2 linked regions of the Piscinibacter gummiphilus genome follow. The protein of the gene in region 2 interacts with the protein of the main gene of each other region in a pairwise test. Links are inferred from orthologs where the notes say so. Each region holds a gene or a part of one and is shown on either strand. Other genes may lie near its edges.

Region 1 (14,051 bases), 4.3 Mb from region 2 along the record:
TCGTGGCCCGTGAGCTTGCTCCAGCCGTCGGTGGCGACCTTGCCGTCCTTCGCGTCGAGGCCCACGATGATGTGGCCGCCGAAGGCGCTGCAGGCGTCGCGCAGGAAGCCGGGGTTCTTCACCGCGGCCGTGCCGATGATGACGTAGCTCAGGCCGTCGTCGAGGTAGCGCTCGATGGTGTCGAGGTCGCGGATGCCGCCGCCCAGCTGCACCGGGATCTCCTCGCCCACTTCGGCCAGGATGGCCTTGATGGCGGCCTCGTTGACCGGCTTGCCCGCGAAGGCGCCGTTCAGGTCCACGAGGTGCAGGCGGCGTGCGCCGGCGTCGACCCATCGTCGGGCCATCTGCGCCGGATCTTCCCCGAAGGTGGTGGAAGCATTCATGTCGCCTTGCTTGAGGCGCACACAGTGGCCGTCTTTCAGGTCAATCGCGGGGATCAGCAGCATGGCCGAGGGTGGAGGTGGTGAGGGAAGGAAGAACGCCTTCGTGGGGCGTCACGGGGTCCAGTGGAGGAAGTTGCGGTACAGGGCGAGGCCGTGTTCGGCGCTTTTCTCCGGATGGAACTGGGTCGCGAAAATGTTATCTCGGGCGACGGCGCAGGTAAAGCGGACGCCGTAATCCGTTTCGCCCACGCTGTGCGCGGCGTCGGCGGGCTTCGCGTGGAAGCTGTGCACGAAGTAGAAGAAGGCGTCGTCGGGCACGCCCGCCCAGACCGGGTGAGGCCGGGCCTGGCGCACGCGGTTCCAGCCCATCTGGGGCACCTTGTAGCGGCTGCCGTCGGGCTGCACCTGGCCTTCGAGGCGGAAGCGCACCACGTCGCCGGGGATCAGGCCGAGGCCGCCGGTGTCGCCCTCTTCGCTGTGCGACAGCAGCATCTGCATGCCCACGCACACGCCCATCAGCGGCTTGTTCGCGGCCGCGTGCAGCACGGCCTCCTGCACGCCCGAGTCGCGCAGCTCGCGCATGCAGTCGGGCATGGCGCCCTGCCCCGGCAGCACGACGCGCTCGGCCGCGTACACCTCGTCGGGGTTGGAGGTAACGATCACATCGAACCCCGTGCCCGCGGCGACGTGCTTGACCGCCTGCGACACGGACCGCAGGTTGCCCATGCCGTAGTCGACGACGGCGACGGTCTTGCTCACAGCGACCCCTTCGTGGACGGGATCACGTCGCCCATGCGCGGGTCGATCTCGAGCGCCATGCGGATGGCCCGTGCGAAGGCCTTGAAGACCGTCTCGCACTGGTGGTGGGCGTTGTCGCCGTGCAGGTTGTCGATGTGCAGCGTGACGAGGGCATGGTTCGCGAAGCCCTGGAAGAACTCGAAGGCGAGCTGCGTGTCGAACGCGCCCACCATGCCGGACTTGAACGGCACGCGCATGTGCAGGCCCGGTCGGCCCGAGAAGTCGATGACCACGCGCGACAGCGCCTCGTCGAGCGGCACGTAGGCGTGGCCGTAGCGGCGCAGGCCCTTCTTGTCGCCCACGGCCTTGGCCACGGCCTGGCCAAGCGTGATGCCCACGTCTTCCACCGTGTGGTGGCCGTCGATGTGCAGGTCGCCCTTGCAGTCGATGTCGAGGTCGATCAGGCCGTGGCGGGCGATCTGGTCGAGCATGTGGTCGAAGAAGCCGATGCCCGTGGACAGCTTGGCCGTGCCCGTGCCGTCGAGGTTGATGCGGACCCGGATCTTGGTTTCCGCCGTGTTGCGGGTGACGTCGGCAATGCGTTCGGCTGTCATTTCAAACTCGCTTCCAGGGCTTCGATCATCAGGGTGTTCTCCTCCGGCGTGCCCACCGTCAGGCGCAGGCAGCTGGCCAGCAGCGGGTGCAGGCCGGAGACGTTCTTCACGAGCACGTTGCGTGCCTTGAGCGCGGCGAACAGCGCCGCGGCGTCGGGCACGCGCACCAGCACCATGTTGGCCTCGCTCGGGAACGGCTTGCAGCCGGGCAGCTTCGACAGCGCGGCCAGCAGGCGCGTGCGCTCGCTGCGCAGCACGGCGGCCTGGCGCGCGAACTCGTCGGCGTGTTCGAGGGCGAAGATCGCGGCCTCGGCGTTCAGCACGCTCACGTTGTACGGCGGGCGCACCTTGTCGACCTCGTCGACGAGGGCCTTGCGGCCCACCATGTAGCCGATGCGCACGCCGGCCAGGCCGAACTTGCTGAGCGTGCGCATCACCAGCACGTGCGGGTGGCGCGTCATGCGCTCGAACCAGTCGCGCGAGGCGAACGGCTGGTAGGCCTCGTCGATCACCACGAGGCCCGGCGCGGCCGCCACGATGCGCTCCATCACCGTGTCGTCGAACAGGTTCGCCGTGGGGTTGTTCGGGTACGCGAGGTAGACGAGCGCGGGCTGGTGCTCGGCGATGGCGGCGAGCATCGCGGCCTCGTCGAGCTCGAAGTCGGCCGTGAGCGGCACGCCCACGAACGTGAGACCCTGCAGGCGCGCGGACACGTCGTACATCACGAAGGCCGGCAGCGGCGCCAGCACCTTCGCGCCGGGCACGTCGCAGGCCATGCTGAGCATGGTGATGATCTCGTCGGAGCCGTTGCCCAGCACCAGCTCGAAGCCGTCAGGCAGGTTCACGTGGCGCTTGAGCGCGTTGCGCAGGTCGTCGATGCGGCCCGCGGGGTAGCGGTTCAGCGCCACCTCGCCCAGGCGGCGGCCGAGTTCGGTGCGCAGCGGCTCGGGCAGGCGGAACGGGTTCTCCATCGCGTCGAGCTTGACGAAGCCGGCGCTCGGCTGGATGGCGTAGCCGTGCATCGACTGCACGTCCTGGCGGATGCAGCGCTGGATGCGGGTGTCGAGGTCGGCGGTCATTTGGTCAGATCCTTCAGGCGCAGTTCGGCGGCGCGGGCGTGGGCCTGCAGGCCCTCGCTGTAGGCGAGTTCGGCGGCGATGGTGCCGAGCTTCTGGGCTCCGGCCTCGCTCACCTCGATCAGGCTGCTGCGCTTCTGGAAGTCGTACACGCCGAGCGGCGACGAGAAGCGCGCGGTGCCCGACGTGGGTAGCACGTGGTTCGGGCCGGCGCAGTAGTCGCCCAGGCTCTCGCTGGTGAAGGCACCCAGGAAGATGGCCCCGGCGTGGCGCAGCAGCGGCTCCCAGCGGTGCGGGTCGGTCGAGCTGACTTCCAGGTGTTCCGGGGCGATGCGGTTGCTGATCTCGCACGCCTCTTCCATGCTGCGCGTGAGGATCAGCGCGCCGCGGCCTTCGAGCGAGGCGCGGATCACCTCGTGGCGCGGCATGGCGGGCAGCAGGCGGTCGATGGCCTCGCGCACCTGGGCGATGTAGGCCGCGTCCGGGCACAGCAGGATGCTCTGCGCCATCTCGTCGTGTTCGGCCTGGCTGAAGAGGTCCATCGCGACCCAGTCGGGCGGCGTGGTGCCGTCGGCCAGCACGAGGATCTCGCTCGGGCCGGCGATCATGTCGATGCCCACCTTGCCGAACACGCGGCGCTTGGCGCTGGCGACGTAGGCGTTGCCGGGGCCGGTGATCTTGTCGACGGCCGGCACCGTGGCCGTGCCGTAGGCGAGCGCACCCACGGCCTGGGCGCCACCGAGGGTGAAGGCACGGTCGACGCCCGCCACCGCGGCGGCGGCCAGCACCATCGCGTTGCGTTCGCCACCCGGGGTGGGCACGACCATGATGATCTCGCCCACGCCCGCCACCTTGGCCGGGATGGCGTTCATCAGCACGCTGGACGGGTACTGGGCCTTGCCGCCCGGCACGTAGATGCCCACGCGGTCGAGCGGCGTGACCTTCTGGCCGAGCAGCGTGCCGTCGGCGTCGCGGTAGCTCCAGGAGCGGCCAGTCACTTCCAGCTGCCGCTGGTGGTAGTCGCGCACGCGGTCGGCGGCCGCCTCGAGGGCCTGGCGCCGGACGGGCGGCAGGCTCGCGAGCGCGGCCTGCAGCTCACCCCGGGGAATCTCGAACTCGGCCACCGACGCGGCCTTCAGCCCGTCGAACCGTTCGGTGTACTCGAGCACCGCGGCGTCGCCGCGCGTGCGCACGTCGCCCAGGATGTCGGTGACCCGCTGCTCGATCGCATGGTCCGTCGCTTCGGACCAGTGCAGCACATGCTGGAAGCTGGTGTCGAAGTCGGCGTCTGCGGTGGCGAGCTGGCGGATCTGCACGTTCATGGTGGTGTGTGTGTTTACACGATGGCTGACGCGATGGCGTCGATGAGTTCGCGAAGGGGTTCGCGCTTGGTTTTCAACGCAGCCTGGTTCACCACCAGGCGCGAAGAGATCTGCATGATTTCCTCGACTTCCACGAGGTTGTTGGCCTTGAGCGTGCTGCCGGTGGAGACCAGGTCGACGATGGCGTCGGCCAGGCCTGTCAGCGGCGCGAGCTCCATCGAGCCGTAGAGCTTGATGAGGTCGACGTGCACGCCCTTGTTCGCGAAGTGTTCGCGGGCGCACTGCGTGTACTTGGTGGCCACGGCGATGCGCGAGCCCTGCTTCACGGCGGCTTCGTAGTCGAAGTCGGCGCGCACGGCCACGCTCAGGCGGCACTTGGCGATCTTCAGGTCGAGCGGCTGGTACAGGCCCTGGCCACCGTGCTCGAGCAGGACGTCCTTGCCCGCCACGCCGGCGTCGGCGCCGCCGTACTGCACGTAGGTGGGCACGTCCGTCGCGCGCACCAGCACCACGCGCACGTCGGGGCGGGTGGTGGCGAGGATCAGCTTGCGCGATTTCTCGGGGTCTTCGGTGACCTCGATGCCCGCGGCCTTCAGCAGCGGCAGGGTCTCGTCGAAGATGCGTCCCTTGGACAAGGCGAGAGTGATCATCGTCATTTGATCCGTTCGATGTCGGCGCCCAGCCCGCGGAGCTTGGCTTCCATGCGGTCGTAGCCGCGGTCGAGGTGGTAGATGCGTTCGACCATGGTCTCGCCGTCGGCCACGAGGCCGGCGATCACGAGGCTGGCCGAGGCGCGCAGGTCGGTGGCCATCACGGTGGCGCCCGACAGCTTCGGCACGCCGCGGATGGTGGCGGTGTGGCCGTGCACGTCGATCTGGGCGCCCAGGCGCACCAGCTCGTTCACGTGCATGAAGCGGTTCTCGAAGATGGTCTCGGAGACCACCGCGGCGCCGTCGGCGATGCAGTCGAGCGCCATGAACTGGGCCTGCATGTCGGTGGGGAACGCCGGGTACTCGCTGGTGGTGAAGCTGACCGCGCGCGGGCGGCCGTTGCTTTTCACGCGCAGGCCGCCGTCGACCGATTCCACCGAGGCACCGGCCTCGCGCAGCTTGTCGATCACGGCGCCCAGGTGGTCGGCGCGGGCGTACTTCAGGAAGGCCTCGCCGCCGGCCGCGGCCACGGCGCACAGGAAGGTGCCGGCCTCGATGCGGTCGGGGACGATGCGGTGCGTGGTGCCGTGCAGGCGCTCGACGCCCTGGATGCGGATCTGGCGGGTGCCGTGGCCCTCGATCTTCGCGCCCATCGAGATCAGCATCTCGGCGAGGTCGGGGATCTCGGGCTCCTGGGCCGCGTTCTCGAGCACCGTCTCGCCCTCGGCCAGCGTGGCGGCCATCAGCAGGTTCTCGGTGCCGGTGACGGTGACCATGTCGGTCGTGATGCGGGCGCCCTTCAGCCGTTTGGCCTTCGCGACGATGTAGCCGTGTTCGACGACGATGTCGGCGCCCATGGCCTGCAGGCCCTTGATGTGCTGGTCGACCGGGCGCGAGCCGATGGCGCAGCCGCCGGGCAGCGACACGCGCGCCTCGCCGAAGCGGGCCAGCAGCGGGCCCAGGACCAGGATGGACGCGCGCATCGTCTTCACGAGCTCGTACGGCGCTTCCCGGGTGGTCAGCGGCTCGGCCGTGAGCGTGACCACGTCGGGCGTGGCCTCGTTGCGCTCGGCCGTGACCCCCATGTTGCGCAGCAGCTTGAGCGTGGTGCCCACGTCCTGCAACTGGGGCACGTTCTGGAGCGTCACCGGCTCGGGCGTCAGCAGCGCGGCGCACAGTTCGGGCAGCGCGGCGTTCTTGGCGCCGGAGATGACCACGTCGCCCTTCAGGGGGCGGCCACCGCGGATGAGGAGTTTGTCCATGGGGGTTTCAGCCCGGGACTCACACGACCAGCAAGCCCGCCGAAGGTGCAGGCCAGCCGGCCGCAGTGAACCCTGCGGCCGCTTTCAGTGGTGGTGGGGGGTGGCCGACGGGGCGGATGCGGCCCATTCGGCGGGGGTGAGCGTCTTCATGGACAGGGCGTGGATTTGCTCGCGCATTCTATCGCCCAGCGCCCGGTAGACCCGCTGGTGGCGCGCCACGCGGCTCGCGCCGTCGAACTCCGCGGACACGATGGTCGCGAAGAAATGACGGCCGTCGCCCTCGACCTGCAGGTGTTCGCAGTTCAGGCCTTGCGCGATGTAGCGCTCGACTTCGGCGGGGGTGGGATCAGCCATGGTGGTCGACATTATCGCCCATGCCGGGAAAACCCGGCCGGACGACCCGTTTCAGTGCCGGATCTTGTAGCCGATGCGCAGCAGGTGCAGGCACAGCGCGCACACCAGCAGCAGGCTGCCGCCGGCCACGGCGAGGCTCATCCACGGGGAGACGTCGCTCGCGCCGAAGAAGCCGCGGCGGAAGCCGTCGATCATGTAGAAGAACGGGTTCAGGTGGCTCAGGCCGTACCAGAACGGGGGCAGCGACTTCACCGAGTAGAAGACGCCCGAGAGGAACGTCATCGGCATGATGATGAAGTTCTGGAAGGCAGCGATCTGGTCGAACTTCTCGGCCCACAGCCCGGCCAGCAGGCCCAGCGCGCCCATCATGGCTGCGCCCAGCACCGCGAACACGAACACCCACAGGGGTTCGGCGAGGGACAGTGGCGCGAACCACACCGTGACGACCAGCACGCCGAGGCCCACCACCACGCCGCGCACGACGGAGGCGCCCACGTAGGCGAGGAACCAGGCCCAGTGCGACAGCGGCGTCACCAGCAGGAACACGAGGTTGCCGGTGATCTTGCTCTGGATCAGCGAGCTGCTGCTGTTGGCGAACGCGTTCTGCAGCACGCTCATCATCACGAGGCCCGGGATCAGGAAGCTCGTGTAGCCCACCTGGTCGTAGACCTTCACGTGGTCTTCCAGCACGTGGCCGAAGATCAGCAGGTACAGCACGGCGGTGAGCACCGGCGCGGCCACGGTCTGGAAGCTCACCTTCCAGAAGCGCAGCATCTCCTTGTAGAGCAGCGTGCGGGTGCCGGCGAGCAGGCCTGGGGCGCTCATCAGAGGCCTCCCGATTCGGTTTGCATGATCTCGAGGAAGACGTCCTCCAGGTCGGCGCGGCCGATCTCGAGGTCTTCCGGCTGGAGCCCCGCGGCGCGCAGCGTGGCGAGCACCTGCTCCACCTCGGCGGCGTCGTGGGCCTTGAGCTGCACGATGCGGCCGGTGACCCGCGCCTGGGCGGCGAGCGAGGACGGCAGCGGCGCGTCGAGCTTGAAGCGCAGCATGGTGCTGGCCGTGCCGGCGAGCAGCGCGGTGGTGCGGTCGAGCGCCACGACGCGGCCCTGCTTGAGCATCGCGATGCGGCTGCACAGCGCCTCGGCCTCTTCCAGGTAGTGCGTGGTCAGCAGCACCGTGTGGCCCTCCTTGTTCAGGCGGGCCACGAACTGCCACAGCGTCTGGCGCAGCTCCACGTCGACGCCGGCGGTGGGCTCGTCGAGCACGATGACCGGAGGACGGTGCACCAGTGCCTGCGCGACCAGCACGCGGCGCTTCATGCCACCCGACAGCTGCCGCATGTTCGCGTGGGCCTTGTCGGCGAGGCCGAGGCCGGCGAGCAGCTCGTCGATCCAGGCGCCGTTGTTGCGCACGCCGAAGTAGCCGCTCTGGATGACGAGCGTCTCGCGCACGCTGAAGAACGGGTCGAACACCAGCTCCTGCGGCACGATGCCGAGGCTGCGCCGCGCGGCGGCGTAGTCGGTGACCACGTCGTGCCCGTGCACCTTCACATGGCCACCCGTGGCCGACGACAGGCCGGCGAGGATGCTGATCAGCGAGGTCTTGCCGGCGCCGTTCGGGCCCAGCAGGCCGAAGAACTCGCCGGGTTCGATGTCGAAGGAGACGCCGTCGAGCGCCCGCACGTCGCGTCCGGCGGCGTGGTAGGTCTTGCTGACGTTCTGGAACGAGATGGCTGGCATGGAGCGCGGGATTGTAGGCAGGTCCCGTGAATCCTGCAGGACCCGGGTTGACTCGGAGGCCCGCCCAGGATTTCGCTGCTAGATTGGCCCGATGCCCTCTCCCCCGAAGAAGCCGCGCCGCACCGCCGAACGCATCCTCGAGGCGGCGCTCGTGATGTTCAACCGCCTCGGGGAACCGAACGTGTCCACCACGGCCATCTCGGCCGAGATGGGCATCAGCCCCGGCAACCTGTACTACCACTATCCGGCCAAGGACACGCTGATCAACGCGCTGTTCGACCGCTACCGGGCCTCGCTCGAGACCCTGCTCGACGCGGCCGGCGACGTGCGCCACGTCGAGGACGCCTGGCTGTTCTTCCACATGCTGTTCGAGTTGCTGTGGGAATACCGCTTCCTGTACCGCGACCTGAACGATCTGCTCTCGAAGAACCGCCACCTGGAGACCCATTTCCAGGACCTGCTCGACCACAAGGCGCGTGCCGTGCGCCAGGTGCTCGACGGCATGAACCGCGGCGGCGCGCTGCGGGCCGACAGCCACGAGCTGGACCCGGTGGCCACGGCGATGGTGGTGGTGCTCACCTACTGGCTCAGCTACGAGTACGTGCGCGACCCGCGCCGCGCGCTGGAGCCGGAAGCCGCGGGCGCCGCGCTGCTGCGCGGGGCATTCCACGTGCTGAGCCTGGTCATGCCGTACCTCGACGGGCCCGAGCGGAATCACCTCCTCGCGCTCGTGGGCCGTTACCATCCCGATTCGCCCGCCGCTTGAGCGAAGGAGAACCCGATGTCCCGCTGGAACCCGTTTCCCTACGAGGCAGACGCCTACCGCTATGACCGTGACGCGCTCAGGGCCTCGTGGTCGCGCCTGCACGCCGGCGATGCGGAGGCCTTCCCCGAGGACGACGACGTGCTCCAGGCCTGGTCGCTGTACCACGCGGGCGAGTTCGAGGCCGCGGTGGACGCGGGCCTGCGCACGGCCTCGTCCGCCGGCCTGACGGTCGCCAACAAGGCGCAGGCCATGCAGGCGAACTACCTCGAGCGCAGCGAATGCCAGCGCTTCGCGCTGTTCCTCGACGTGGTCGCGCGGGCCGAATCCCAGGTCGAGGAAGACCCGGGCAACGCGAACGCCCACTACCTGCTGGCCTATGCGCTGGGCCGCTACGCGCAGGGCATCAGCATCTCGAAGGCGCTGCAGCTCGGGCTGGGCGCACGCATCAAGGCCGCGCTCGACACCACCATCCGGCTGCAGCCGCAGCACGCCGATGCCCACACTGCGCTCGGTGCGTTCCATGCCGAGGTGATCGACACGATGGGCGCGCTGCTCGGGCGCACGCAGGGCGCGAGCAAGGACGAGGGGGTGTCGATGTTCCGCACGGGCCTGCGGCTCAACCCGATGTCGGCCATCGCCCGCATGGAATACGCGAACGGCCTGGTGATGCTGGAGGGTGAGACCAAGTTGCGCGACGCCGAGAAGCTGTACGCCGAGGCCGCCGAATGCGTGCCGCTCGATGCGGCGGAGCGGCTGCACGTGGAGGTGGCGCGGGCAGAGTTGGCGCTTTGACCGCCGCTACGTAGTTTCCGGCATGCGAGGCGCGGGGGCCATTGCGTAGCATCGGCTTTCCGATACCTGCCGACCCATCCGAGGATTGCCCCCATGAAGAAGCTGTTGCTGGCTGCACTCACCGCGCTCACTGCCACGGCCGCGTTGGCCGAGTACCCCGAGAAGCCGATCACCATCGTCGTGCCGTTCGCGGCCGGCGGCCCCACCGACAAGGTGGCACGCGACTTCGCCGAAGGCCTGCGCAAGCAGCTGGGCAAGCCCATCATCATCGAGAACGCCGGCGGCGCCGGCGGCACGCTGGGTGCCACGAAGGTCGCCAAGGCGGCCAACGACGGCTACACGATCCTGCTCACGCACATCGGCATGGCCACGTCGCCGGCCCTGTACCGCAACCTGCAGTACAAGACCCTGGAAGACTTCGAGTACCTCGGCCTCATCAACGAAGTGCCGATGACCCTCGTGGGCCGCTCCACGCTCGCCGCGAACAACTACGCCGAACTGAACACCTGGATCCAGGCGAACAAGGGCAAGATCAACCTGGCCCACGCCGGCGTGGGTTCGGCCTCGCACCTGTGCGGCCTGCTGTTCCAGAGCACCCTCAAGGTCGAGATGGTCGCCGTGCCGTACAAGGGCACGGGCCCGGCCATGACCGACCTGCTCGGCGGCCAGGTCGACATCATGTGCGACCAGACCACCAACACGATGGGCCAGGCCGAAGGCGGCAAGATCAAGTTCTACGCCGTCTCCACCGCCAAGCGCCTGAGCATGCCGGCCCTGGCCAAGCTGCCCACGCTCGACGAGTCGGGCCTCAAGGGCTTCAACGTGACCATCTGGCACGGCCTGTACGCCCCGAAGGGCACGCCGAAGCCCGTCGTCGACAAGCTGAACGCCGCCCTCAAGGCCACGCTGAAGGACCCGGCCTTCATCAAGTCGGAAGAAGCCCTGGCCGCCGTCGTCGTCACCGACAACCGCGTCAACGGCGCCGAGCACAAGAAGTTCGTCGAGGCCGAGATCAACAAGTGGACGCCGGTGATCCGCGCCAACGTCCAGTACGCCGACTGATCGCCGACCGATCGTTCTTCGCTCCGGCACGCAGGCCACCTTCGGGTGGCCTGTTTGTTTGGGGGCCGCCACGGCCGTGGTGACAGGATGAAACAGCCGGGCATTGCGCCCATTGATGCCGTGTTGGGAACCCGGCGGCGGGACCACAATCGGAACCTCGTCCTCCAGCGTTTCCTCCCGGGTCCTCATGCCCCTGTCCCCCGCCCCGTTCAAGACCGCCGACGGCGTCGACGAACTCCGCCACCGCACCCGCGGCCTCAGCCAGCGCCATCGCACGGTGCTGCTGCTGGTCGACGGCCGCCGCCCGCTCGGCGAGGTGCTGGGCATGGCGAACAAGGCGGGCGCGGCCACCAGCCACTTCGAGGAACTGGTGCGCCTGGGCCTCGTCGAGGTGCCGGCCGAGGTCATGGCCCCCGAACCGCAGGAAACGGCGCCGGGCGCCCTCGACCTGCCGAAGCTCACCAGCGTGGAACTGGACGTGCGGGACGAAGGCCCCATCACGCCGCCGGTCGAACCCTGGGTGCTCCCGCCCATCCCCGATGTCGACGAGCCGGACGTGGAGTTCGAGGTGAACCTGGCGGCCGCCGCGCCCCTGGTCCATGACGAAGGTCCGGACACGGAGGGCCATCCGGACGTCTTCCCGGTCGAGGCGGCCGTCGCGCCCGAACCGCCGGTTCCGGCACCGATGCCGACACCTGCGCCGATCCCCGCGCCTCCAGCGGCGCCCCTGCGCCGTCCGCCGCCGCCGGTCCTCACCACCCCGGTCGCCGACCACGCGCGTCCCCGCCCGGCCGTGTCCGAGGAATCGCTGCGCCACCAGGTGCGCAGCCTGCTCGTGGGGGCCATGGGCGCCGAGGCCGCGATCTTCGCGCCGCTGACGCTCACGCGCATCCGCACGGCGCAGACCCAGCGCGACCTGATCGGGCTCGTGTGGGAGATCGAACGCCACCGCAACCACCTGCGGCGCAGCCGCGCGCAGCTGCTGAGCCTGGAGAAGGCCCGCGAACTGCTGGGCATGGGCAACACGCTCGTCGCCGGAGACAGCGGGCACGGGGCCGTGTGGCCCGACACCCACGGGCAGGGCTGACTACTCGCGCAAGGTCATCGGGATGGTGACCGGACCGTCGTTGACGAGGGCCACTTGCATGTCCGCCCCGAACTCGCCCGTCGCCACCACGGGGTGCGACGCACGCGCCGTGGCCACCACCCGCTCGTAGAGCGCCCGCCCCTGTGCCGCCGGCGCGGCGCCGGTGAAGCTCGGGCGGTTGCCGCCGCGGGTGTCCGCGGCCAGGGTGAACTGGCTCACGATCAGCAGGCCGCCGTTCACGCCGGCCACGTCGAGGTTCATCTTGCCGGCCTCGTCGGAGAAGATGCGCAGCTTCAGCAGCTTGGCGACGAGCTTGTCGGCCAGCGCCTCGGTGTCGGCCGGCTCGGCGCACACCAGCACCAGCAGCCCGCGGCCGATGGCGCCCACGGTGCGGCCGGCGATGTCGACGCGGGCCTCGGCGACCCGCTGCACCAGCGCCAGCATGCGGTCAGGCCGTGAGGGTCACACGAGCGAACTTGCGTCGCCCCACCTGCACGACGTAGGTGCCGGCTTCCAGCTTCAGTCCCTTGTCGCTGATGACGACGCTGTCCACGCGCACGCCACCACCGTCGATCAGGCGCAGGCCTTCGCTGGACGATGCCGCGAGGTTCGCCGAACGCAACAGCGCGCCGATGCCCAGCGGAGCACCGGTGAGGCTCACCTCGGGAATCTCGTCGGGGATGCCGCCCTTCGAGCGGTTGTTGAAGTCGGCCTCGGCCGCGTCGGCCGCCGCCGCACTGTGGAAGCGCGTGGTGATCTCCTTGGCGAGCAGCACCTTGGCGTCCTTCGGGTTGCGACCGCCCTCGACCTCGGCCTTCAGCTTCGCGATCTCGGCTTCGCTCAGGAAGCTCAGCAGCGTGAAGTAGCGCCACATCATCACGTCGCTGATGGACAGCAGCTTCGCGAACATCGTGTTCGCGGGTTCGGTGATGCCGATGTAGTTGCCCTTGCTCTTGGACATCTTCTCGACACCGTCGAGGCCCTCGAGCAGCGGCATCGTCAGCACGCACTGGGGTTCCTGGCCGTACTCGCTCTGCAGCGCGCGGCCCACCAGCAGGTTGAACTTCTGGTCGGTGCCACCCAGCTCCAGGTCGGCCTTGAGGGCCACCGAGTCGTAGCCCTGCATCAGCGGGTACAGGAACTCGTGCACGCTGATGGGCGTGCCGGCCTTGAAGCGTTTCGTGAAGTCGTCGCGCTCCATCATGCGGGCCACGGTGTAGCGCGAGGCCAGCTGGATCATGCCCCGCGCGCCCAGCGCGTCGCACCACTCCGAGTTGTAGCGAACCTCGGTGCGGCCCGGGTCCAGCACGAGGTTGGCCTGGTTCAGGTACGTGGTGGCGTTGGCCTCGATCTGCTCGCGGCTGAGCGGCGGGCGCGTGGTGTTCCGGCCGGACGGGTCGCCGATGGTGGAGGTGAAGTCGCCGATCAGGAAGATCACCTGGTGCCCCAGGTCCTGCAGCTGGCGCATCTTGTTCAACACGACGGTGTGGCCGAGGTGGATGTCCGGCGCCGTGGGGTCCAGGCCCAGCTTGATGCGCAATGGCACGCCTGTTGCTTCGGAACGGGCCAGCTTGGTGGTCCACTCGGATTCAGGTAACAGTTCGTCAACGCCCCGGCGCGTCACGTCGAGGGCTTGCCGGACACGGTCCGTCACGGGGAACTTGTCGGCAGCAGCAGTGTCATTGACTGCGGTTGCGGAAATTTCTGACGCGGGCATGAATTGGGGCTCGTTTTTGAGGGGATATCCGGGGTTGGGGGTCCGTGGGGCTGGCTACAATGCCGCACCCCCGATGGTTCTCCACTGCAACAAGTGGGTTCTGCCCGGCGTCCGCAATTCTAGTGGACCCGCCGGTCGGCGAGACAAACCAGAGCGTCCCGTGCTTCGGCCGGCGCTTGCAATCGGGCCGCTCGGCCCCGCATCAAATTGAGTTCGTTGGAAAATATTGATCGCGCGGTCGCGTCGTTCGGCTCCCGTACCCGCCAGCTCGTCCACCAGCACCCGCGTACCCTGGCCACGGCCGTGGTCGTCGGCCTGATGGGCTTCGGTGTCACCGCGTTCGGTATCGCCCCGATGGCCCCCGACGCGTCCGACCTTCCCCGGCGCCTGGTGACCGAAATCGTCACTGCCGACGACACCTCGTCGCAGCTGGAAGCCCTCGCGAACCACCCGCTGCAGCTGTTCCGCAGCGACCTGACCCGCAGCGCC
Region 2 (14,617 bases):
CCGTCGAGTTCACGCACGTGCAGGTGCAGCACCGAGGCGCCGGCCTCGTAGCAGTCGACCGCCTTCTGGATCTGCGCTTCCATCGTGACCGGGATGTCCTCGGGGAAGTCGGACGGGATCCATTCGGGGCCGTACGGCGCGGCCGTGATGACCAGCTTTTCCTGGTTCTCGGGGAACAGCGATCCGTCGAGGAAGTTCATGGCGTGTCTCCTGGGACATGGGTGGCAGGGAAGATCGCCGCGGCCGATGCGTTCAGGAGTTCGGCTCATGCGGCAGGCATGGAGCCAGTATCTTTTTGGCGGCCCCGCCGCGCTTTTCCGCGAAGGACAGGGCCTTACCTTTCGGCGCCAAACCGCGGGTCAGCGCGTGTGCAGGAGGTAGGGGCGGCCATCGGGCGACGCTTCGCGGCGCCCCGTCACCGTGATGGCCGTGCCGTTCGACGCCGCGTCCGGCGGCGGCACCAGGCCGGCGGGCACCGGGCCGCTGACGTAGAGGCACCGTCCGTCGGCGTCGACCAGCATCCAGTCCGACCGTGTGCGCGGCGGGCCGCCGGTGCAGCCGCCCGACCAGCCGGCGAAACGGCCGCTCACCCGCAGGGTCGTGCCGGCGGGGGCGGCGAGGGCGTCGGCGATGCCCATCGCCGCGCCGTCCGCGGGTGCGGGTGCGGGTGCGGGCGCCGCACCATGTCCGCAGGCGGCCGACAGCAGCGCGAGCGCCACCGTGCCCGCCCACGCGGCCCCGGCCCTCACTTGGTCACCACCGCGCCGAAGCCCTTGCCGCGCGGCTTCGGCTGGGCGGGCAGCACCTTGCGGTCGGCGGGCAGGTCGCGGGTCACGCGCCGCACGAACAGCCAGTCCGCGTACGCGTCGGAGTTCACGGCGTTGACGAAGGCCTCGAAGGTCGCGAAGCTGTCCATCGATGGCAGGGCCGGCGTCGCGCTCATGCGGCGGGTGCCCAGCAGCACGGCCGAGGTGTCCCCGAGCGACGGGTCGTACCGGTAGACGCTGACCGTGGTGTCGCCGCAGGTCGCGCGGCCCTTGGCGCAGCCGGTGTACTGCACGAACACGTCGTACGCGCCCTTCTCGAGCTGCGTGTTGGCCGTGTACGTCTCCTCGGCCAGGCCCGCGTCCCACGAGTCCGCCGACGCGAAGCCGTTCACCGAGCTGGGCCCGATGGCGGGTCCGGCCCAGTTGCCCTGCGGTTCGTTGACCATCAGGTCGAGGTCCACGTCGGGGTTGTCCCAGCGGATGCCGTAGGCGAACGGGCCGGTCGCGTCCGTCTGGCCCGTGCCGCCGCCGTTGGTGACGAGCGTGGTCGCGAAGGTGCTCCACGGCGTCTCGTTGCCGGCCACCGTGTTGCTCGCGAGCACCGTCCGGTAGACGTTCAGTTCCGACGCGGTGGTGTTGGCGGGCGTCGGCAGATAGATCGCGAGCCCGGTCGAGCCGGCGACGTTCAGCTCGCCGGGCAGCTGCTGCACGTCGTTGGCGAGCAACGCGGCCTGGGCGGCGGCGGCCAGTTCGTCCGCGAGGGTGCGCAGGGTCGCGCTCGACGTGCGCGCCGCGAGGGTCTTCGCGAACACGATCAGGTCGTGGTTGTTCGGGTGGTTGTACGAGGGCGACGCATCGCGGGCCGCCTGGATGTTGAGGCGTTCGCCGGCCATCGACGCCACCATGCCGGCGGCGGCGGCCTTCACCTTCGCATGCAGCGGTTCCACCGCGGCCAGGTCGATGGCCGAGAGGGTCACGCTCTGGCGGTTGTTCGTGCGGTAGTAGGCCATGTAGTCCGTCACGATGCCCTTGGCGAACGTGGCCGCGTCCTGAGAGGGGTTCGCGACGAGGCGGTTGATCACCTTGTCGTACGGATTGCCCTGGCCCGGGATCACCTCCTCGGACGCCACCATCACCTTGGCCGACTGCCGCATCTCGTAGGCGACCTCGTACATCGCCATCAGGCAGGCGTCGAAGTTGAGCACGTCGACACCGCCGGCATCCTTCACGGCCGTGGCCATGTCGCGCACGGACATCAGGTCCTCGCGCGAGGAGACGTCCTGCAGCGCGCCGCGGGTGGACTTGTCCGCCTTCCAGCCGCCGCCGTGGGACCACAGCACGAGGGCGTAGCGGTCGGCCGGGTAGTTCTGCTTGCCCCAGCGGATGAACTCGGTCAGCGACGCGCGGCTGCTCATGTCGACGTTGCGGCCGAGGCTCTGCAGTTGCGACGCGCCGTTCTCGACGGTGCCCCGCAGCGTCATGCGTTCCGCGCCCGGCGTTTCCTGCGGGTTCTGCTCGACCTGCACCACGATGCGCACGTCGCGGCTGCTGCGCGCGGCGATCATCTGCTTCACGTTGAGTGTGGCCATGTCGCTCAGGTTGTTGTCCGCGGCCATGTAGATCAGGTACGTCCACTTGGCCTGGCCGCCCGTGCCGCCACCACCCGTCCCGGTGGGGGCGCCGCCGTTGCCGTTCTCGACGGTGTCGCCGCCGCCCCCGCCGCAGCCGGCGAGCGCGACACCGAAGGCCATGAAAGCCATGAGCGACAGCCGCCGCCAGCGGCCGGCCATCGATGAGATGTCGAGTGTCATGTTGTCTTGTCCCTAGGTGGTGGTGCGATGCATGGTCGCGAGAGCCGGGGCATTCTGTTCGGCCGCCGAAACGCCCGCTTCCCCCTTCGAGGGGGACCGCACCCCCTAGAGGCGAACTAGGGATGTCGCTGATGGGTCACCGTCGCTAGGCTGCCGCGCGATGCCCGCCGGGCGACTTGGGAGACCTTCGATGAGATTCACCTGGAGCGCGTGCATCGCGCTCGCCGTGCTGGCCGGCTGCGCCACCGAGTACCGCCAAGACAGCTGGTCCGGCGGCTTTTCCGAGGTGCAACTGGACCGCGACCTGTTCCGCATCACCTTCAGCGGCAACGCCTACACGCGGCCCCAGCAGGCGGCCGACTACGCGCTGATCCGCGGCGCCGAGGTCACGCTGGCCCACGGCTTCGCCTACTACACCATCGTGGAGGACCGCTCGCGCACGGAAACGTCCTCGTTCGTGACGCCGGTGGAGACCACCACGAAGTCGAAGCGCAAGGGCAACGGCGAGGTGATCGAAACCAGCACCACCACCGGCGGGCACGAGATCGTCGACACCTTCCCGACGGCGGTGCACACGATCCGGTGTTTCCAGAAGCGCCCCGACAACGCGCCGGGCATCGTCTACGACGCGCGGTTCGTGTGCGGCTCGCTCGGGAAGAAGTACAAGGTCCCGTCGTGCGGGCAGCAGGTGGCGGCGAAGTGAGGCGGGTGGTGCGGCATCCCGCGGCACCATGAAAAAAGTCCCAGACACCTTTCGGTGATTGGGACTTCTCCATCTGAATCTGGTCGGGGTGAGAGGATTCGAACCTCCGGCCTCTACGTCCCGAACGTAGCGCTCTACCAGGCTAAGCTACACCCCGATTTTTCGTTCTTCTTGTTCGCCCTGCTGGCCCTGGTGAGAGGGTTAGGAAGAGCGGTCAACCGACCGAACGCAGAATTCTATCAGAGCTTCTTTGTGAGGGGAAGATGGGAGCATCGACAAACTCACACGCGCCTTCTCGGCCTCGAGCCGCGCGGCCTCGCGCGTGGCGTCCAGGGCTCCGGTGCGGCGCACGATTTCCACGATCTCCGCGAGGCGCGTGACCTCGCCGTGTTCGATGGCGTGGCGGATCAGCGCGCGTTCATCGGCGTTGCCGCGTTCCATCGCGACGAGCAGCGGCAGCGTGGGCTTGCCTTCGCGCAGGTCGTCGCCCACGTTCTTGCCCAGCTGCGACGTGGAGCCTTCGTAGTCGAGCAGGTCGTCGACGAGCTGGAACGCGGTGCCGAGCGAGCGACCGTACGAGGCGCAGGCGTCCTCGACCTCGGCCGGCGCACCCGCGAGCACGGCGCCCAGGCGGGCGCTGGCCTCGAAGAGCTTCGCGGTCTTGAAGCGGATCACCTTGAGGTAGTCCTCGACCGCGAGGTCGGCGTCGTGCATGTTCATCAGCTGCAGCACTTCACCTTCGGCGATCACGTTGGTGGCGTCGGCCAGCACCTCGAGCACGCGCATGCGGTTCACCGACACCATCATCTGGAAGGCGCGGGAGTAGAGGAAGTCGCCGACGAGCACGCTGGCCGCGTTGCCGAACAGCGCGTTGGCGGTCTGGCGGCCGCGGCGCAGGTCGGACTCGTCGACCACGTCGTCGTGCAGCAGCGTGGCCGTGTGGATGAACTCGACCGTGGCGGCCAGTTCATAACGTTCGCGGCCCTGGAAGCCGAGTGCGTTCGCGAAGAGCAGCACGAGCATCGGGCGCAGGCGCTTGCCGCCCGCGCTGATGATGTAGTGCGAGATCTGGTTGATCAGGACGACCTCGGAGGCGAGCCGGTGTCGGATGACGGCGTCCACCTCGCGCATCTCCGCCGCGATGAAGGCGGCGTGGCTGGATGGAACTTCGGTGGGGGCGGGGGAAGACGGCTGCACGTTGGGCTCAATTGGGTAGCGGAATTATAGGAAGAGCCGGGCGTGTACCGGCCGTCCACCCCCTAGGAGCCGAGGGAGGCGGTCAGACTCCCCACAGTGCTGCACAATTTTTTGGCACCGGCCCGGAACGCGTGCTAGAATGTCCGGCTCTGCGTTTCCAAGCAGGGCGGTACCGTGGGCGTCCGGGCGAAAGCCGGGGTGACCAGGGACCGATTCATTGAAAGGCTGATATGTACGCGCTCATCAAAACCGGTGGCAAGCAATACAAGGTTGCTGCCGGCGAAAAAATTAAAGTCGAACAGATTGCTGCGGACGTTGGCCAAGAGATCACGATCGACCAGGTGCTGGCAGTGGGTGCCGGCGCAGACCTGAAGGTCGGGACTCCCTTGGTTGCCGGCGCAACGGTGGTGGCGAAGGTGGTGGCCCATGGCCGTCACGACAAGGTCCGCATCTTCAAGATGCGCCGCCGCAAGCACTACCAGAAGCGGCAAGGTCACCGTCAGAACTTCACCGAGCTGGAAATCAGCACCGTGAACGCCTGACCTTCGGCAACCTGAATCCGATTCTCCAGGAGTTAAAGCACCATGGCACAGAAAAAGGGCGGCGGTTCCACACGGAACGGCCGCGACTCTCAACCGAAGATGCTGGGCGTGAAAGCGTTCGGCGGGCAAGTCATCTCGGCCGGTTCGATCATCGTCCGCCAGCGTGGCACCCAGTTCCACCCCGGCGTGAACGTCGGCATCGGCAAGGACCACACGCTGTTCGCGCTCACCGACGGTACCGTCGAGTTCGCGGTCAAGGGTTCGGCCAACCGCCGCACCGTCAGCATCAAGGCCTGAAGAAGCCGGAGCTGCACCGCAGCTTCGCTTCCCGCCTGATCGAACGAAGCCCCGGTCCGCCGGGGCTTTGTTTTTTCGGCCGAGGAATCAGGACCGGGCCGGTCGCTTACCATTCGCGACCGAGTCCCTCAAATCGAACGGATGCCCTGGGTGTCCGTCAGGACACACCATGAAATTCGTTGACGAAGCCACCATCGATGTCGTGGCAGGCGACGGCGGCAACGGCTGCATGAGCTTCCGCCGCGAGAAGTTCCTCCCGTTCGGCGGCCCGAACGGGGGCGACGGCGGCAAGGGCGGCAGCGTGTACGCCATGGGCGACCGCAACCTCAACACCCTGATCGACTACCGCTACGCCCGCCGCCACGAGGCACGCCGCGGCGAGAACGGCCGTGGCTCCGACCAGTTCGGCGCCGCCGCGGAAGACATCGTGCTGCGCATGCCGATGGGCACGATCATCACCGACGTCGAGACTGGCAACGTGATCGCCGAGCTGCTGGTGCCGGACGAGAAGATCCTGATCGCCAAGGGCGGTGACGGCGGCTTCGGCAACATGCACTTCAAGACGAGCACGAACCGCGCGCCGCGCCAGAAGACCCCCGGCTGGCCCGGCCAGGCCTTCAAGCTCAAGCTCGAGATGCGCGTGCTGGCCGACGTGGGCCTGCTGGGCATGCCCAACGCGGGCAAGTCGACGCTGATCGCGGCCATCTCGAATGCCCGCCCGAAGATCGCCGACTATCCCTTCACCACGCTGCACCCGAACCTGGGCGTGGTGCGCGTGCAGGCCGAGCAGAGCTTCGTCGTGGCCGACATTCCCGGCCTGATCGAGGGCGCGTCCGAAGGGGCCGGCCTCGGCCACCTCTTCCTGCGCCACCTGCAGCGCACGCACCTGCTGCTGCACCTCGTCGACATGGCCCCGTTCGACGAAAGCATCGACCCGGTCGCCCAGGCGAAGGCCATCGTGGCCGAACTGAAGAAGTACGACGACGAGCTCTACGAGAAGCCGCGCTGGCTCGTGCTGAACAAGCTCGACATGGTGCCGGAGGACGAACGCGAGAAGCGCGTGAAGGACTTCGTCAAGCGCTTCAAGTGGAAGGGCCCGGTGTTCCAGATCTCCGCGCTGACGCGCGAGGGCTGCGAAGGCCTCGTGCACGCGATCTACGAACACGTGTCGAAGCTGAAGAACGTGGTGCCGGACGATCCGGACCCCCGTTTCGACAAGGCCGAAGCCCAACAGCCCTCGTCGTCTCATGAGTGACGTGCTCAAGAACGCACGACGCATCGTCGTGAAGGTGGGTTCGAGCCTCGTGACCAACGAGGGTCGCGGCATCGACGCCGAGGCCGTGGGCAACTGGTGCCGCCAGATGGCGGCGCTGGCCGCCGAGGGCCGGGAGGTGGTGATGGTGTCGAGCGGTGCCATCGCCGAGGGCATGAAGCGCCTCGGGTGGCGCACGCGCCCGAAGGAGATCCACGAGCTGCAGGCCGCCGCCGCGGTGGGCCAGATGGGCCTCGCGCAGATCTACGAAACGCAGCTGCGCGCGTACGGCATGGGCAGCGCCCAGGTGCTGCTCACGCACGCCGACCTCGCCGACCGCGAGCGCTACCTCAACGCCCGCTCGACGCTGCTGGCGCTGCTGCGCCTGAACGTGGTGCCGGTCATCAACGAGAACGACACCGTCGTCACCGACGAGATCAAGTTCGGCGACAACGACACGCTCGGCGCGCTCGTGGCGAACCTGATCGAGGCCGACGCCCTCGTCATCCTCACCGACCAGCGCGGCCTGTACTCGGCCGACCCGCGCAAGAACCCCGACGCGAAGTTCATCGACGTGGCCGAGGCCGGCACGCCCGAGCTCGAGCAGATGGCCGGCGGCGTGGGCTCGGCCATCGGCAGCGGCGGAATGATCACGAAGATCCTCGCCGCCAAGCGCGCCGCGCGCAGCGGTGCCTCCACGGTGATCGCCTGGGGCCGCGAGACCGACGTGCTGCTGCGGCTGGCTGCAGGCGAGGCCATCGGCACGGCGCTCACCGCCAGCACGGCGAAGATGGCCGCCCGCAAGCAGTGGATGGCCGACCACCTGAAGATGCGCGGCGCCGTGGTGGTGGACGATGGCGCGGTGTCGAAGCTGCGCGACGACGGCAAGAGCCTGCTGCCCATCGGCATGGTCGAGGTGATCGGCGAGTTCGTGCGGGGCGACGTGATCGCCGTGCGCAACGGTGCCGGCGTCGAGATCGCCCGGGGCCTCGCGAACTACTCCGCCGCGGAAGCGCGTCTCATCGCACGCAAGCCCTCGTCGGAGTTCGAGCGCCTGCTCGGCTTCACGCTCGAGCACGAGATGATCCACCGGGACAACCTGATCCTCAGCTGAGGACCAGGCCGGTCCCGGGCCGGGTCAGGTCTCGGGATCCTTGGGCGCCGGCGCCTGCGCGTTGTCGGCCTCGTCGGGCTCCACCGGCCCGGCGTGCAGTGGCGGCGGCGCCTGTTCTTCGTGCCGGTCGTCGTGCCGGTCGTCGTGCCCTTCGTCGCGGTGGTGCGTGCGCATGCCCGACCGCAGGTAGCGGTTGTGGTGGTTGCTGCGCGGCAGGAAGCGCGCGAGTTCGGTGAGGGCCATCTGGTAGACCTCGCGCTTGAACTCGATGACCCACTCGAGCGGCACCCAGTACTCGTTCCAGCGCCAGGCGTCGAACTCGGGGTGGTCGCTGGCGCGCAGGTTCATGTCGCTGTCGCGGCCCACGAGCTGCAACAGGAACCAGATCTGCTTCTGGCCGCGGTAGTGACCCCGGGCGTCGCGGCGGATGAAGTGGTCGGGCACCTCGTACCGCAGCCAGTCGCGCGTGCGCGCCACGATGCGGACGTGGTCGGGCAAGAGCCCCACCTCCTCGTGGAGCTCGCGGAACATCGCCTGCTCGGGCGTCTCGCCGTACTTGATGCCCCCCTGCGGGAACTGCCAGGAGTGGGTGCGGATGCGCTTGCCCCAGAACACTTGGTTACGGGGGTTGAGCAGGATGATGCCGACGTTGGGTCTGAACCCATCCCTGTCGAGCATAATCAACCTCGAAATCTCTAGTTGAAATCATTATTGCACCGGGATGACGGGAATCAACCCCGCAGAATCCCGCTCCGATTCTCCGCCGTTCCCCCCCGCTGATCCTCCGCCCTCACCGCCCAACTGCTGCCCATGAAAGCGTCCCAGTTTTTCATCTCCACCCTGAAGGAAGCCCCTGCCGAGGCCGAGGTCGTCAGCCAGAAGCTGATGATGCGCGCCGGGTACATCAAGCGCCTCGGGGCGGGCATCTACACCTACATGCCGATCGGGCTTCGGGTGATCCGCAAGGTCGAGAACGTGATCCGCGAGGAGATGGTGCGTGCCGGTGCCGTCGAGCTGCTGATGCCCGTGGTGCAGCCCGCCGAGCTGTGGCAGGAGTCCGGCCGCTGGGACAAGATGGGCCCGGAGATGCTGCGCGTCAAGGACCGCCATGACCGCGACTTCATCCTGCAGCCCACCAGCGAAGAGGTCATCACCGACATCGCCCGCCAGGAGCTGCGCAGCTACCGCCAGCTGCCGCGCAACTTCTTCCACATCCAGACGAAGTTCCGCGACGAGCGCCGTCCGCGTTTCGGCGTGATGCGCGGCCGCGAGTTCACGATGAAGGACGCGTACTCCTTCGACCGCAACGCCGAGGCCGCGGTGAAGAGCTACGAGGCCATGTACGCCGCGTACTGCCGCATCTTCGAGCGCCTGGGCCTGACCTACCGTGCGGTGGCCGCCGACACGGGCGCCATCGGTGGCGCGCTGTCGCACGAGTTCCAGGTCATCGCCGACACCGGTGAAGACGCGCTCGTGTACTGCCCCACGTCCGACTACGCCGCCAACATCGAGCTGGCCGAGGCGCTGCCGCTGATCGCCACGCGCGGCGCGGCCACGCAGGCCCTCGTGAAGACGCCCACGCCGGGCAAGAGCACGTGCGCCGACGTGGCGCAGCTGCTGTCGATCCCGCTGGAGCGCACGGTGAAGTCGCTGGTGCTGGCCACCGACGAGAAGACCGAGGCGGGCGATGTCACGAAGACCACGGTGTGGCTGCTGCTCGTGCGCGGCGACCACGACCTGAACGAGGTCAAGGCGAACAAGGTGCCGGGCCTGAACCAGGGCTTCCGCTTCGCCACCGTCGGCGAGATCGAGAGCCACTTCGGCACCAAGCCGGGTTACCTCGGCCCCGTGGGGCTGAAGCAGCCGGTGAAGATCGTGGCCGACCGCACCGTGGCGAACATGAGCGACTTCGTCGTCGGCGCCAACGAGGTCGATTTCCACATCACCGGCGTGAACTGGGGCCGCGACCTGCCCGAACCCGACCTCGTCGCCGACCTGCGCAACGTCGTCGAGGGCGACCCGTCGCCGGACGGCAAGGGCGTGCTCGCGATCCAGCGCGGCATCGAGGTGGGCCACGTGTTCAACCTCGGCACCGTGTACTCGAAGCCGCTGAACGCCACGTACCTCGACGAGAACGGCAAGCCGCAGCTGATGGAGATGGGCTGCTACGGCATCGGCGTCACGCGCATCCTGGGCGCGGCCATCGAGCAGAACAACGACGAGCGTGGCATCATCTGGCCGGCGGCCATGGCACCGTTCGAGCTCGTGCTGTGCCCCATCGGCTACGACCGCTCGGCCGACGTGCAGGCCGCCGCCGACAAGCTGTACGGCGAACTGCAGGCCCTGGGCGTGGACGTGATCCTCGACAACCGGGGCGAACGCCCGGGTGCGATGTTTGCCGACTGGGAGCTCGTGGGTGTGCCGCACCGCGTGGTGCTGGGCGACCGCGGCCTGAAGGACGGCCAGGTCGAGTACCAGGGCCGCCGCGACGCGCAGGCCGAGTCCGTGCCGCTCGCCGGCATCGTGGACTTCGTGAAGGCCAAGCTCGGACGATGAGCCCGGTGAGTCCCGCCGCCTCGGGTCTCACGAGGCGGCAGCTGGCGCTGGCGGCCCTCGCGGCCCCGTCGCTGTCCCTCGCGCCCGGCGTGGCGCTCGCCGGCCGCCAGGCCGAGGAACCGCTCGCCGACGCGGTGCGTTCGGTGCTGTCGGCTGCCATCGCGAACAACGCGCCCCCGAAGCCCACCTTCGACAACGTCGAGGCGCGCATCGCGTACCTGCGCTGGCTGGGCGAGATGAGCAACCGGCTCAAGCGCCGCAAGGCCGAGCACGTCACGCGGGTGGAGTTCCTCGAGACGGTCTACTACGAGACCAAGCGCGCGGGCCTCGACACCGCGTTGTTCCTCGGCCTGATCCAGGTCGAGAGCGGCTTCCGCAAGTACGCCATCAGCATCGCGGGCGCCCGCGGGTACACCCAGGTGATGCCGTTCTGGGCGCGCCTGATCGGCGACGGTGAACCGGCCCGGCTGTTCCACATGCAGACCAACCTGCGCTTCGGTTGCGTGATCCTGCGGCACTACCTCGACCGGGAGCGCGGGGACATGTACATGGCGCTCGGGCGGTACAACGGCAGCCGGGGGAAGCCCGAGTACCCGAACCTGGTGTTCGGCGCCAAGAAGGCCTGGGACTACAACCCCGCGGCCTGAGTCAGAGCCCGTTCCAGGACTTCGGCGCCGCAGCCGACACCCCGAGCAGCGCCAGCACCCGCTCCACCGTGTCATCGACCATCTCGTCGATGGACTGCGGCCGGTGATAGAACGCCGGAAGCGGCGGAAACACCACGGCACCCATCTCGGTGACGGCCGTCATGTTGCGCAGGTGGGCGAGGTTGAAGGGGGTTTCGCGCACCATCATCACGAGGCGGCGGCGTTCCTTCAGCGTGACGTCGGCCGCGCGGCTCAGCAGGTTGTCGGACAGCCCGTGGGCCACCGAGGCCAGCGTCTTCATGGAGCAGGGCGCGATGACCATTGCATCCGTGGCGAACGAGCCGCTCGCGATGGCGGCGCCCACGTCGCCCGGGTTGTAGGCGGTGTGGGCCAGGGCCTCCAGCGCGCCGCGGTCGAGGCCCAGTTCGTGAAACACGTTGAGCACACCGGCCGGGCTCACGACGAGGTGGGATTCGGCGCCTGCGGCCCGCAGGCGTTCGAGCAGGCGCACGCCGTACACCGCCCCCGTCGCGCCGGTGATGCCGACCACCACCCGGGCGGGCCGGACCGGCGATTGCGTCATGGCCGCGTCAGGCCGTCTTGGTGCCCAGCACCTGCTGCAGCTCACCGGCCTCGTACATCTCCATCATGATGTCCGAGCCGCCGACGAACTCGCCGTCGACGTAGAGCTGGGGGATGGTGGGCCAGTTGGCGTAGTCCTTGATGCCCTGGCGCACTTCCGGGTCCTCGAGCACGTTGACCGTCTTGAGGTCGGACACGCCGCAGGCCTTGAGGATCTGCACCGCGCGGCCGGAGAAGCCGCACATCGGGAACTGGGCCGTGCCCTTCATGAAAAGCACCACGCGGTTGCCTTTGACGAGGCCGTCGATGCGTTGTTGAACGTCGCTCATGATCGGTGTCCGGCCGTGCCGGGTGAAACGTGTTGGAACCCGCAAGGATAAGGCATTGCCACGCCCGGCCGAGGCGGCCGCACGGATGCCCTTTTGCCGGGGATCAGAAGGAGTAGGTGAAACCGAGCTGCAGCACCGGCGACAGGCGCAGGTCGCGCACCATGTCGTCGAGGTTCTGCGACCCCGAGAAGACCTTGCCGATGCGGCCGATGTTGCCCGGGCTGAGGGACATCAGGCCGAGGTCGGCCGAGAAGCCCCAGTTGGCGCTCTTGCCGAACGCGCTGCCGGTGTTGGAGTAACCGATGCCGAAGTACGGCGTGGTGGTGTGTTCGGGGACGACGCTGCTGTTGTACGGGTCGGCGCTGTAGCTGCGGCGGTCGACGTTCAGCGGGCCGATGCTGGTGCTGGACACGCCCCACAGCGAGGAACGTTGGCCGAACACGACGCCGCTGGTGGCGCGCAGGCCGCCGAGGGTGAGCTGGCTCAGGGAGGGGCGCAGGTAGTAGTCGCCCATCAGGCTCAGGCTGCTGACCTTGAAGGCGGAGTCGTTGCCCAGGTAGTCGGCACGCAGGGGCGTGGCGGTGGTGGCGAAGGCCACCCGGCCTTGCAGGCGGCCCCAGCTGAGCTGGGACAGCGGCGCGGAGGCGCCTTGCGCGGTTGCGTTGGCCCCGAGGGTGTCGGCCTGCGCCCACGCGGCCGTGCCGGCGGAGGACAAGGTACAGAACGCAACGGTCAGCAAGGCTTTGCGCATGATGAACTCTTCAGAAGTCTTCTTGTGGAATCAGGGAACGGTGTCCGGGTAGGACCTCGGCCCCATGGAATGAATCCTACGCCGGAAGAATCCGGTTGTGTGTCACTGACTGCTTCCTTCGGCCATCCGGACGAGGGGGGCGGCCCGCTTGACGTGCGGATTTCCCGGAAAGCTCAGCCGGATGCGGCTTTGGCGCAACGCCCTCCGGTGCACCGGGCATTGCCGCCCAGGTCGTGGCGGGTGCTCACGTCGGTGAATCCCCGGCCCGCGAGCAACTGCGCCACGGCCGCGGCCTGGTCGTGCCCGTGTTCGAGCAGCAGCCAGCCCCCGGGTTCCAGGTGAGCGGGTGCGCCGTCGATGATCTCGCGCAGGGACCGCAGGCCGTCGCCCTCGGGGGTCAGTGCCAGGCGGGGCTCGTGGGCGAGGGCGGCGAGGTGGTGGTCGTTGCCGGCGATGTAGGGCGGGTTGCTGGCGACGACGTGGAAGCGGCGCCCGGCGAGCGGTGTCCACCACGGGCCGGCCAGGAACTCGACGTCGAGCGCCAGGCGCCGGGCGTTGCCCTGGGCCACGGCGAGGGCGTCCGGGCTGACGTCGGTGGCGGTGATGTGAGCGCCGGCCTCGCTGTGTTTCAGCGCCAGGGCGATGGCGCCGCTGCCGGTGCCCAGGTCCGCGACGCGCGCGGCCGGGAGCTCGCGGATCCGCTCCAGGGCCCAGGCCACCAGCGTCTCGGTGTCCGGCCGGGGCACCAGCACGGCGGGGGACACGTCCAGCAGCAGCCCGTGGAACTCCTTGCGGCCCACGAGGTAGGCGAACGGTTCGCCAGCGGCTCGGCGGCCCGCCCAGTCCTGGAAGCGGGCGAGGGCCGCGGGCGGCACGGCGTCGTCCCCGTGGGCGAACAGCCAGGTGCGCGACTGCCCGAGCACCTCGGCCAGCAGCAGCTGGGCGTCCAGCCGGTCGACCCCGGCCGCGGCGGCGGCGCGCAGGGCGGCGTCGACGGTCGTGGTCATGCCCCGCGCCCTTCCAGCTCGGCCAGTTGCTGCGCCGCCCGTTCCGCCTGCAACGCGGCCAACACGTCGTCGAGGTCGCCTTCCATGATGGCGCCGAGCTTGTAGAGCGTCAGGTTGATGCGGTGGTCGGTGAGCCGGCCCTGCGGGAAGTTGTAGGTGCGGATGCGGTCGCTGCGGTCGCCGCTGCCGATCAGGCCCTTGCGGGTGGCGGCCTCCTTCGCGGCCCGTTCGCTGCGGTCCTTCTCGCGCAGGCGGGCGGCCAGCACGGCCATGGCCTTCGCCTTGTTGCGGTGCTGGGAGCGGTCGTCCTGGCACTCGGCCACGATGCCGGTGGGCAGGTGGGTGATGCGGATCGCGCTGTCGGTCTTGTTGACGTGCTGGCCGCCGGCGCCGCTCGCCCGGAAGGTGTCGATGCGCAGGTCGGCCGGGTTCAGCTGCACCTCCTCGGCCTCGTCGGGCTCGGGCATCACGGCCACCGTGCAGGCGCTGGTGTGGATGCGGCCCTGCGTCTCGGTGACCGGCACGCGCTGCACGCGGTGGCCGCCCGACTCGAAGCGCAGCTTGGCGTAGACATCGTCGCCCTCGACCCGCACCACCGCCTCCTTGTAGCCGCCCAGGTCGGACGTGCTCTCGGACATCAGCTCGGTGCGCCACCCCTGGCGCTCCGCGTAGCGCAGGTACATGCGCAGCAGGTCCGCGGCGAACAGCGCCGATTCGTCGCCACCCGTGCCGGCGCGGATTTCCACGAAGGCGTTGCGCCCGTCGTCGGGGTCGCGCGGCAGCAGCGCCGTCTGCAGCGCCAGGTGCAGGCGTTCGAGGTCGGCCTCGGCGCCGGTGATCTCCTCGCGGGCCATCTCGGCGAAGTCGGGGTCGGCCAGCATCTCGCGCGCCGCGGCGAGGTCGCGTTCGCGCTGCTCGTACTGCCGGAACGTCGCCATCACGCCGCCCACCTCCGCGTGTTCGCGGGTGAGGCTGCGGAAGCGGTTCATGTCGCTGACGATGGACGGGTCGGCCAGCGTGGCGTCCAGTTCGTTCAGACGCAGGCCGAGGCGCTCGAATTGT

The links.
Region 1: the proteins of grxD (region 2) and A4W93_RS04920 interact in binary tests that used the Escherichia coli proteins (3 or more experiments, as listed by UniProt). The link is inferred for Piscinibacter gummiphilus from one-to-one orthologs.

What each region holds. Positions count from the first base shown.
Region 1 is NZ_CP015118.1:1,079,666-1,093,716, reverse strand. Bases 4,765-7,442 are described here. They hold A4W93_RS04920 (BolA family protein), read right to left. Parts: upstream 6,400-7,442; coding sequence 6,130-6,399; downstream 4,765-6,129. Other genes in these bases: A4W93_RS04910 (ABC transporter ATP-binding protein), read right to left, coding at 7,224-7,442; A4W93_RS04915 (ABC transporter permease), read right to left, coding at 6,451-7,224; murA (UDP-N-acetylglucosamine 1-carboxyvinyltransferase), read right to left, coding at 4,786-6,045; hisG (ATP phosphoribosyltransferase), read right to left, coding at 4,765-4,783. Also shown: hisA (1-(5-phosphoribosyl)-5-[(5-phosphoribosylamino)methylideneamino]imidazole-4-carboxamide isomerase), read right to left, coding at 1-446; imidazole glycerol phosphate synthase subunit HisH, read right to left, coding at 495-1,142; imidazoleglycerol-phosphate dehydratase HisB, read right to left, coding at 1,139-1,735; hisC (histidinol-phosphate transaminase), read right to left, coding at 1,732-2,814; hisD (histidinol dehydrogenase), read right to left, coding at 2,811-4,133; more of hisG, read right to left, coding at 4,148-4,764; more of A4W93_RS04910, read right to left, coding at 7,443-8,138; A4W93_RS04905 (TetR/AcrR family transcriptional regulator), read left to right, coding at 8,230-8,904; A4W93_RS04900 (tetratricopeptide repeat protein), read left to right, coding at 8,920-9,696; A4W93_RS04895 (tripartite tricarboxylate transporter substrate-binding protein), read left to right, coding at 9,790-10,758; A4W93_RS04890 (hypothetical protein), read left to right, coding at 10,946-11,845; dtd (D-aminoacyl-tRNA deacylase), read right to left, coding at 11,846-12,289; tyrS (tyrosine--tRNA ligase), read right to left, coding at 12,294-13,562; A4W93_RS04875 (M23 family metallopeptidase), read left to right, coding at 13,779-14,051. UniProt on the Escherichia coli protein: Involved in cell resistance against acid stress.
Region 2 is NZ_CP015118.1:5,362,394-5,377,010, reverse strand. Bases 10,138-13,014 are described here. They hold grxD (Grx4 family monothiol glutaredoxin), read right to left. Parts: upstream 11,798-13,014; coding sequence 11,477-11,797; downstream 10,138-11,476. Other genes in these bases: prmC (peptide chain release factor N(5)-glutamine methyltransferase), read right to left, coding at 12,722-13,014; A4W93_RS24515 (hypothetical protein), read right to left, coding at 11,901-12,548; A4W93_RS24525 (UbiX family flavin prenyltransferase), read right to left, coding at 10,888-11,469; A4W93_RS24530 (lytic transglycosylase domain-containing protein), read left to right, coding at 10,236-10,886; A4W93_RS24535 (proline--tRNA ligase), read left to right, coding at 10,138-10,239. Outside these bases: A4W93_RS24590 (beta-keto acid cleavage family enzyme), read right to left, coding at 1-200; A4W93_RS24585 (hypothetical protein), read right to left, coding at 360-749; A4W93_RS24580 (clostripain-related cysteine peptidase), read right to left, coding at 746-2,578; A4W93_RS24575 (CC0125/CC1285 family lipoprotein), read left to right, coding at 2,769-3,281; ispB (octaprenyl diphosphate synthase), read right to left, coding at 3,483-4,412; rplU (50S ribosomal protein L21), read left to right, coding at 4,709-5,020; rpmA (50S ribosomal protein L27), read left to right, coding at 5,063-5,317; Obg family GTPase CgtA, read left to right, coding at 5,487-6,572; proB (glutamate 5-kinase), read left to right, coding at 6,565-7,683; A4W93_RS24540 (RNA pyrophosphohydrolase), read right to left, coding at 7,708-8,361; more of A4W93_RS24535, read left to right, coding at 8,494-10,137; more of prmC, read right to left, coding at 13,015-13,555; prfA (peptide chain release factor 1), read right to left, coding at 13,552-14,617. UniProt on the Escherichia coli protein: Monothiol glutaredoxin involved in the biogenesis of iron-sulfur clusters.